2 regions of the Micromonospora halotolerans genome follow, and region 2 is predicted to be linked to the other one. Evidence: riboswitches for the same ligand, from Rfam matches in the RefSeq annotation. Region 2 holds a riboswitch; the other holds the start of a gene.
The links. Region 2 has a riboswitch for S-adenosylmethionine ahead of thrC (threonine synthase). Riboswitches for the same ligand answer to the same signal wherever they lie in the genome.

Region 1: another riboswitch for S-adenosylmethionine. It lies ahead of RMN56_RS29910 (GNAT family N-acetyltransferase); the one in region 2 lies ahead of thrC (threonine synthase).

The regions. Positions count from the first base shown of each region.
Region 1 covers NZ_CP134876.1:6,384,456-6,387,855, reverse strand. The annotation lists gene mptB (polyprenol phosphomannose-dependent alpha 1,6 mannosyltransferase MptB) at 1-49, opposite strand, end outside; gene RMN56_RS29920 (suppressor of fused domain protein) at 198-776, opposite strand; gene RMN56_RS29915 (SMI1/KNR4 family protein) at 784-1,395, opposite strand; SAM riboswitch class IV at 1,638-1,752, shown strand; gene RMN56_RS29910 (GNAT family N-acetyltransferase) at 1,728-2,390, shown strand; gene RMN56_RS29905 (lysophospholipid acyltransferase family protein) at 2,591-3,247, opposite strand; gene RMN56_RS29900 (TetR/AcrR family transcriptional regulator) at 3,244-3,400, opposite strand, start outside.
Region 2 covers NZ_CP134876.1:2,935,589-2,938,988, forward strand. The annotation lists gene RMN56_RS13975 (DUF4232 domain-containing protein) at 1-38, opposite strand, end outside; gene RMN56_RS13980 (ArsR/SmtB family transcription factor) at 89-394, opposite strand; gene RMN56_RS13985 (DMT family transporter) at 485-1,450, shown strand; SAM riboswitch class I at 1,530-1,662, shown strand; gene thrC (threonine synthase) at 1,675-2,964, shown strand; gene RMN56_RS13995 (GNAT family N-acetyltransferase) at 3,262-3,400, shown strand, end outside.

The DNA of each region.
Region 1 (3,400 bases), 3.4 Mb from region 2:
TGCGAAAAAGGGCGCGCGGTGGCCGCGGCCGACTCGGCAGAAGATTCATGCCAAGAGTCTTATGGACGACTTGGCGCAAACGTAATGAGGTGAATCCCGGAGCCGACCCGCAGATGTCGATCGGCACCTGGCGTGCGCCGTTAACCGGCTCGCGGTTAGCGGCAGGTCCGGATACTCGATCACCCGCCTGCTGAGGCCTACGAGCCCGACCAATCCAGCGCCACTTCTGCCCGACCGGGGTCAGCCAGGTCAGGATCCTGAGCCGCGAATGCCTGCTCCAGCGTCCCCCACCCGAACTTCTGAATCACCTCAGCTTCACTTGTGGTGATCGGGACCAACCACGTGAAGACCACCGGCGCGGGTTCGGTGTGACAGACGGCGAAGGACTCCGGCAGATATCTCGGGCTGATGGCCAGGATGGCTGTGGTCTGGCTGCCCGGGAAGAGATGCCCGCGCGGACCAATCACCTGCCCATGCGACAAGCCGGTCCGGCGGCGCACCATCTCACCGGCCACCTGGAACAACAGCCCAGCCGCCAGGGCCGGATAGTCATCAGTGGGAACGTGCATCACCAACTCCTGGTGCAAGGCCCCGTCACCCGGCAGGTTGAGATGACGCCGCGACAGCCCGACCGTCACCAGGGTCGTGACCCCGCCGAACGGGACGTCGGGGCCAAACCACGCCACCTGAACGCCCTCCGGCGTCGTATCGTCGCCTCGGCTACCAGTCGCGATGAGCCCGAGGTGCGATTCCAGGTGTTCAATCAACCCAGCCACTCGCTGATCATCTCCGATCAAGCCACGACGGAAGCTCTCCCCTGCCGACCATGTGTTCGCCCCCACCTCGGGACACAGAGCCTGTGAACGGGGTACGGCCAGCAGCTACCGCGCGGTCGCGTCGAACAGTGTTGTCAGCGCGCAGAACTCGGCTTGGGCTGCGTCGATCACCGGTGCGGTGGGCCGGTGCGTGCCGCCGGTGTAGCGCCGTGCGAACGGTAAGCGCGGGGACGGGCGTGGTGGTGCGGTGGATGCCGTCAACGGTCTCAAGGGGGCCGACGCCATTGGCAAGCAGCCACAGGTAGTCGCCGAGGTTCCTGGCGATCACGCTCAGCTCACCCTCGGAGCCAAGGAACACGATCGGTTGGGTCTCGATCGGGGCGTCAGGCACGCGGATCCAGAAGGCAGCCAGACCGCCGGACCCATCTTGCCCGAAGACTCGGAACGGCGCGATGTCGGCCGTCGGGTTGCCAGTCCAGGATTGCCACCACTCAAGCGTCTCGACGGACCACATGAACTCGTCGTACGGCTCGAAGTCGTGACCGTCATGGTCGACGGAGAAGCCTTCAGCGTGGGCTGCAGCCAGCGCGGGCGGAAGCGTACGGTCCTCGTACTGCACCAAGAAAGTCTAGGAGAGCCTTCATACGGCGTCGGGTGGAACTGACTGACGCTCGAGTAGCGAGGCCATACCTGAGTTGCAACCAGCGCGGTGCGCGGCAGATCCGATTCCCGATCACGTGGGGGCGCAGGTCCAGCGGCGGGAAGACTCTGTCCTGGCATATCTGCGCAGGCGGCGCCACGCATCGTCAGTCATCAAAATGCGGATTGCGGTGGACCGGCGGCGCCGCTACGGTAACGCCAGGTCATGAGTGCCAGCTCCAAGCCCCGGCTTGCTGGCCGGCAACCCTCCTACGCGGGTGGGGTGCTCCGGGTGAGGACCCGGCCCGGCGCATGGTGTGCCAGGCAAGTCGCGGACGGAGCGTTCCCCTGCCATTCCCAACGAGACTGACCGCGCCGCTGCTCGACGGTGAACTTGTTCGTCTGGAGCCGCTGGAGCACCGGCACGCTGCGGACCTCGCCATAGCAGCCGAGGAAAACCGGACCTCGTACCGCTTCACGTGGATGCCCACTGCGGGCGAGGTGAGCGATTACATCGATGCGCAGCTGGCAAGGGCTGCGGCCGGGAGTCTGATGCCGTCTGCGCAGGTAGCCAAGGCGTCCGGACGCGCCGTTGGGGCGACCGCCTACTGGGATCCGCGGCTGTGGCCGGATCGCGACGAGTTGTGCGCGCTCGAGGTCGGTTTCACCTGGCTGGCTGCTTCGGCACAGGGCAGCGGGCTAAACACCGAGACCAAATTTCTGCTGTTCGCCCACGCGTTTGAGCAATGGCAGGTGGCCCGTGTCGATCTCAAGACCGACGCCCGCAACAAGCGCTCCCGCGCGGCGATCGAGCGCGTAGGAGCGCAGTTCGAGGGCGTACTGCGCTGCTGGTCCCGGTCGTGGGCACCGAATGAGGAGGGCTTACTCCGGGACTCCGCGATGTACTCCATCCTCGCCTCAGAATGGCCGGCCTGCCGGGCCCGACTACAAACACGGCTCGCCAAAGGCCACTGATGCACGGCCTCGACCTGTTCATCGAAGATAGGGCCGCAACGGCGACCCTCCGAACGACAAGAACCAAGCCGCACGCACATCGGCAGGTCCGATCGCTCACCGACCATGCCAGCGCCCGGACTGCGGCAGATGTGCACACGTGATTCTTGGTCCGGGCTCGGTGGCGACTCCGACGCCTCGTGCGGGAAGACGTGTTGCGGTCAAGTCCGGGCGTAGTGCTGCACGTAGTCCTGGAAGGTGAGGGACTGGATGGTGGCCATCAGGGTGTCGGTGAGCCGGCGGATGTCCGCCGGCGCCTCGATGTGCACTGGGATGGCTGGTCCGAAGGTGACGCTGATCGGGTGGCGCCGGGGAAGGCGCGCGCCGGGCGGACGTACGCGGTCGGTGCCGCGGATGCCGACCGGGATGATGGGGACGCCGGCCTGGTGCGCGAGGCGGACTGCGCCGGTACGGCCACGGTAGAGGCGGCCGTCGGGGGAACGCGTGCCCTCGGGGAAGACGGCCACCAGGCCGCCGGAACGGAGTACGGGGACGGCGGCGTCGAACGCCGAGAGGACCGCCCGACCGCCGGCCCGCTCGACCGGGATGGCGCCCATGCCGGTGACGACCTGCCGGGTGAGATAGCCGCGGGGTCCGGGGGAGCGGAAGTATTCGGCCTTGGCCCAGAAGGCGATGTGCCGGGGCGTCAGGATTCCGAGGAACAACTGGTCGGCGATCGACAGGTGGTTGGCGGCCAGGATCGCGCCCCCGGAGTCGGGGAGGTGACCGAGGCCCGTGACGGTGGGACGCCAGGAGTGGCGGAGGTATCGGCCGATGCTGTGCTGGGCGAGCGCGTACAGGGGTGGGGTGCCGGTCATGCGGCGGGTCCGAGGTGGGCGGTGAGGGTGGCGTCGAGCAGCGCGCTCGGATCGGTGGCGCCGGTCGCGAGGGTGAGGCTGCCCCAGTTCCACAGTTGGGCGATGCCGTGCAGGTTGGCCCACAGTGCTCCTGCGACGACCTGAGCTGGCGGC
Region 2 (3,400 bases):
CCCGCGAGGGCTCCGATCCGTGCCGCCGTCGTGCGCATCCGGCGATCATCCCAGCCGGTGGCCGCCCGGTGTGGCCCGGGCCGGGTGGTCAGGCGCGGGCGGGCGCGGCGAGGACCGCGTCGAGCAGCCCCGGGTAGAGGCGCTCCAGCTCCTCGCGGCGCAGCCGGACGTAGCGGCTGGTGCCGGCGACCCGGGTCCGGGTGAGGCCGGCCTCGCGCAGCACCTTGAGGTGGTGGCTGCGGGTCGCCTTGGAGACGCCGAACTCGAAGGTGCCGCAGGCGTGCTCCCCGCCCTCGGCCAGGGCACGCACGATCTGCAGCCGGACGTCGTCGGCCAGGGCGGCCAGCACGGCGGTGACGGGCACCTCGCGCAGCTCGGGTTCGTGCAGCTCCATGTGACCAGCGTAACCTATGTTCGACATCGGTCGAACAACCTCCTACAGTCGGCTCCGTTGGTTCGACGATACTCGAACATTGGAGCCGCGATGCGTTCCCGTTCCGCCGCCTTCCCGCTCTTCGCCGTGGTGAGCTGGGGCGTCATGTTCCCCGTGCTGGCCAGCGCGCTCACCCGGGTGGACGCCCTCAACCTGACCACGGCCCGGTACCTGCTCGCCTCCGTCGTGCTGCTCGCCCTGCTGCTGGCCCGCGAAGGGTTCGCCGCCCTGCGGACGCACCGCCGCGCCACCGAGGTGGCGCTGCTCGGGGTGCTCGGCTTCGCCGGCTTCAACGTGCTGACCAACCTGGCCCTCGGCCACGCCACCCCCCAGCAGATCGCCCTCTTCGCCTCCAGCACCCCGCTGGTCACCCAGCTCGTCCGCTGGGCGCGCGACGGGGTGCGCCCCCGGCCGGCGCTGCTCGGCCTCTCCCTGGTCGCCCTGCTCGGCGTCGGGCTGGTGATCACCCGGGGCCGGCTCGACGGGCTGGACCAGTTCGGGGTGGGCGGGCTGCTCATGATCGGCGCGGTGCTCGGCTGGGCCTTCTACACGCACGGCGCGAGCCGGTTCACCGAGTGGTCGCCCCTGCGCTACACCACGCTGACCTCCGTCGCCGGCCTGCTCGCCATGCTCGCGGCCAGCGCGGTCGCCGACCTCACCGGCCTCCAGCACGCGCCGGCTGCCGCCGACCTCCTCGCGGTCGCCCCGCAACTGGCGTACGCCGTGGTGGTCGCCGCCGTCCTCGCGGTGCTCGCCTGGAACACCGGCATCCGCCGGCTCGGCGTCGCCGACGCCGCGCTGTTCATGAACCTGGTCCCGGTGACCACGTTCGCGGTGCAGGTCCTGCGCGGCTACCGGCCCGGCGCGGTGGAGCTGGTCGGTGCCGCGCTGACCATCGCCGCCCTCGTCGCGGCGAACCTGGCCACCCGTACCCGGAAGGCGCCCGCCACCCCGGCGGCGGTCGCCGTGACCGACCACCCCGCGGTGATCGAGCCGGTCGCGGTCGTCGCGCGCTGACCCGGGCCGCGGCTCACACCGTGGGAACCGGGCTCGGCAGCGCCCCGGCGCCCGCATAGACTCGGCGGCACAACTGCATACCTCATCCAGAGGGGCTGAGGGATACGGCCCGATGACGCCCCGGCAACCACCCGCGCGCTCGACGACGAGCGACCGCGGGCAGGTGCCAATTCCGTCCCCGCCGCACCCGGCGATGCGGGGGAAGATGAGAGGAAACCCTCGACATGACGTCGACGATCCCCGCCGCCTCCGGCATCGACACCAGCCTCAGCCCGGCCCGCGCCCTGGTCTGCCGCGCCTGTTCGGCGCGCTACCCGCTGGCCGCCCAGCACGCCTGTTACGAGTGCTTCGGCCCGCTGGAGGTCGACTACGACACCAGCGCCCTGGCCGCCGTCACCCGCGAGCAAATCGAGGCCGGGCCGAAGAACCTCTGGCGGTACGCCGCCCTGCTCCCCGCCGGCCAGGACCCGGCCACCCGGGTCACCCTCGACCCGGGGCTGACCCCGCTGGTCGCCGCCCCACACCTCGCCGCCGAGCTGGGCCTGACCGCCCCGCTCTGGGTCAAGGACGACAGCGGCAACCCGACCCACTCGTTCAAGGACCGCGTCGTCTCCGTGGCGCTGACGGCGGCCCGGGCGCTCGGCTTCACCCGCTACGCCTGCGCCTCGACCGGCAACCTGGCCAACTCGGTGGCCGCCCACGCGGCCCGGGCCGGGGTGCCCTCGGTGGTCTTCATCCCCAGCGACCTGGAGCAGGGCAAGGTGGTGACCACCGCCGTCTACGGCGGCGACCTGGTGGCCATCGACGGCTCGTACGACGACGTGAACCGGCTCTGCGGCGAGCTGGTGGAGACCGACGAGTTCGAGGACACGGCGTTCGTCAACGTGAACGTGCGGCCCTACTACGCGGAGGGCTCGAAGACCCTCGGCTACGAGGTGGCCGAGCAGCTCGGCTGGCGGATCCCGGCCCAGGTGGTGATCCCGATGGCCAGCGGCGAGCTGCTCACGAAGATCGACAAGGCGTTCCAGGAGCTGGTCGAGATCGGGCTGGTCGAGGCGCCGGCCGGCGGCTGGAAGGTGTTCGGCGCCCAGTCCGCCGGCTGCAACCCGATCGCCACCGCGCTGCACGCCGACAGCGACACGATCGTCCCGGTGAAGCCGACCGGCATCGCCAAGTCGCTGAACATCGGCGACCCGGCCGCCGGCCTCTACGCCCTAGAGGCGGTGCGCCGCACGGGCGGTTGGATGGAGTACGCGGACGACGACGAGATCCGCGCCGGCATCCGGCTGCTCGCCCGCACCACCGGCGTCTTCGCCGAGACGGCCGGTGGCGTCACCGTGGCGGTGCTGCGCAAGCTCGTCGAGTCCGGCCGGCTGGACCCGGCGGCGGAGACGGTCGTCTTCAACACCGGCGAGGGCCTCAAGACCATCGACGCGGTCGCCCCCGAGGTCGGGCCCACCCACCGGATCCGGCCCAGCCTCCGCGCCGCCCGGGACGCCGGACTCCTGTCCTGACCTCCGACTCCGGGCTCATCCGGGCGGGGGATGGGGGGATCGCCCGGGCGGGGGATTGGGGTGATCCGTTGGGTAACTGGCTTTTCGCTGTGAGTGCGGAAAACGCGCCGACAAGGACTTGACGGCAGGAATTGGACGGCGCAAGATGCTCCGTGCGGGAGGGCATCCGCCGGAGACTTTTCAAGTTCTTGCGACCCAACGCCGGAGGCGTTGTGCGGACGTCCCTCCCGACCAACGTCCGAAGGGGCCAGCGGAAAACCGCTGGCCCCTTCGCTGTGCGTGGCGCACGCTCGCGGCATGGGCATCGCCGTCTCCCCCCTCGATCCCGCCGACCAGGCGACCCTCGACGCGGTCTACCGGACGGCGGCCGCGGCGCAGGCCGTGGACGAGCCGGACCTCCCGCCGCTGTGCCGGCGGCGGTTCGAGGCGCCGCTGC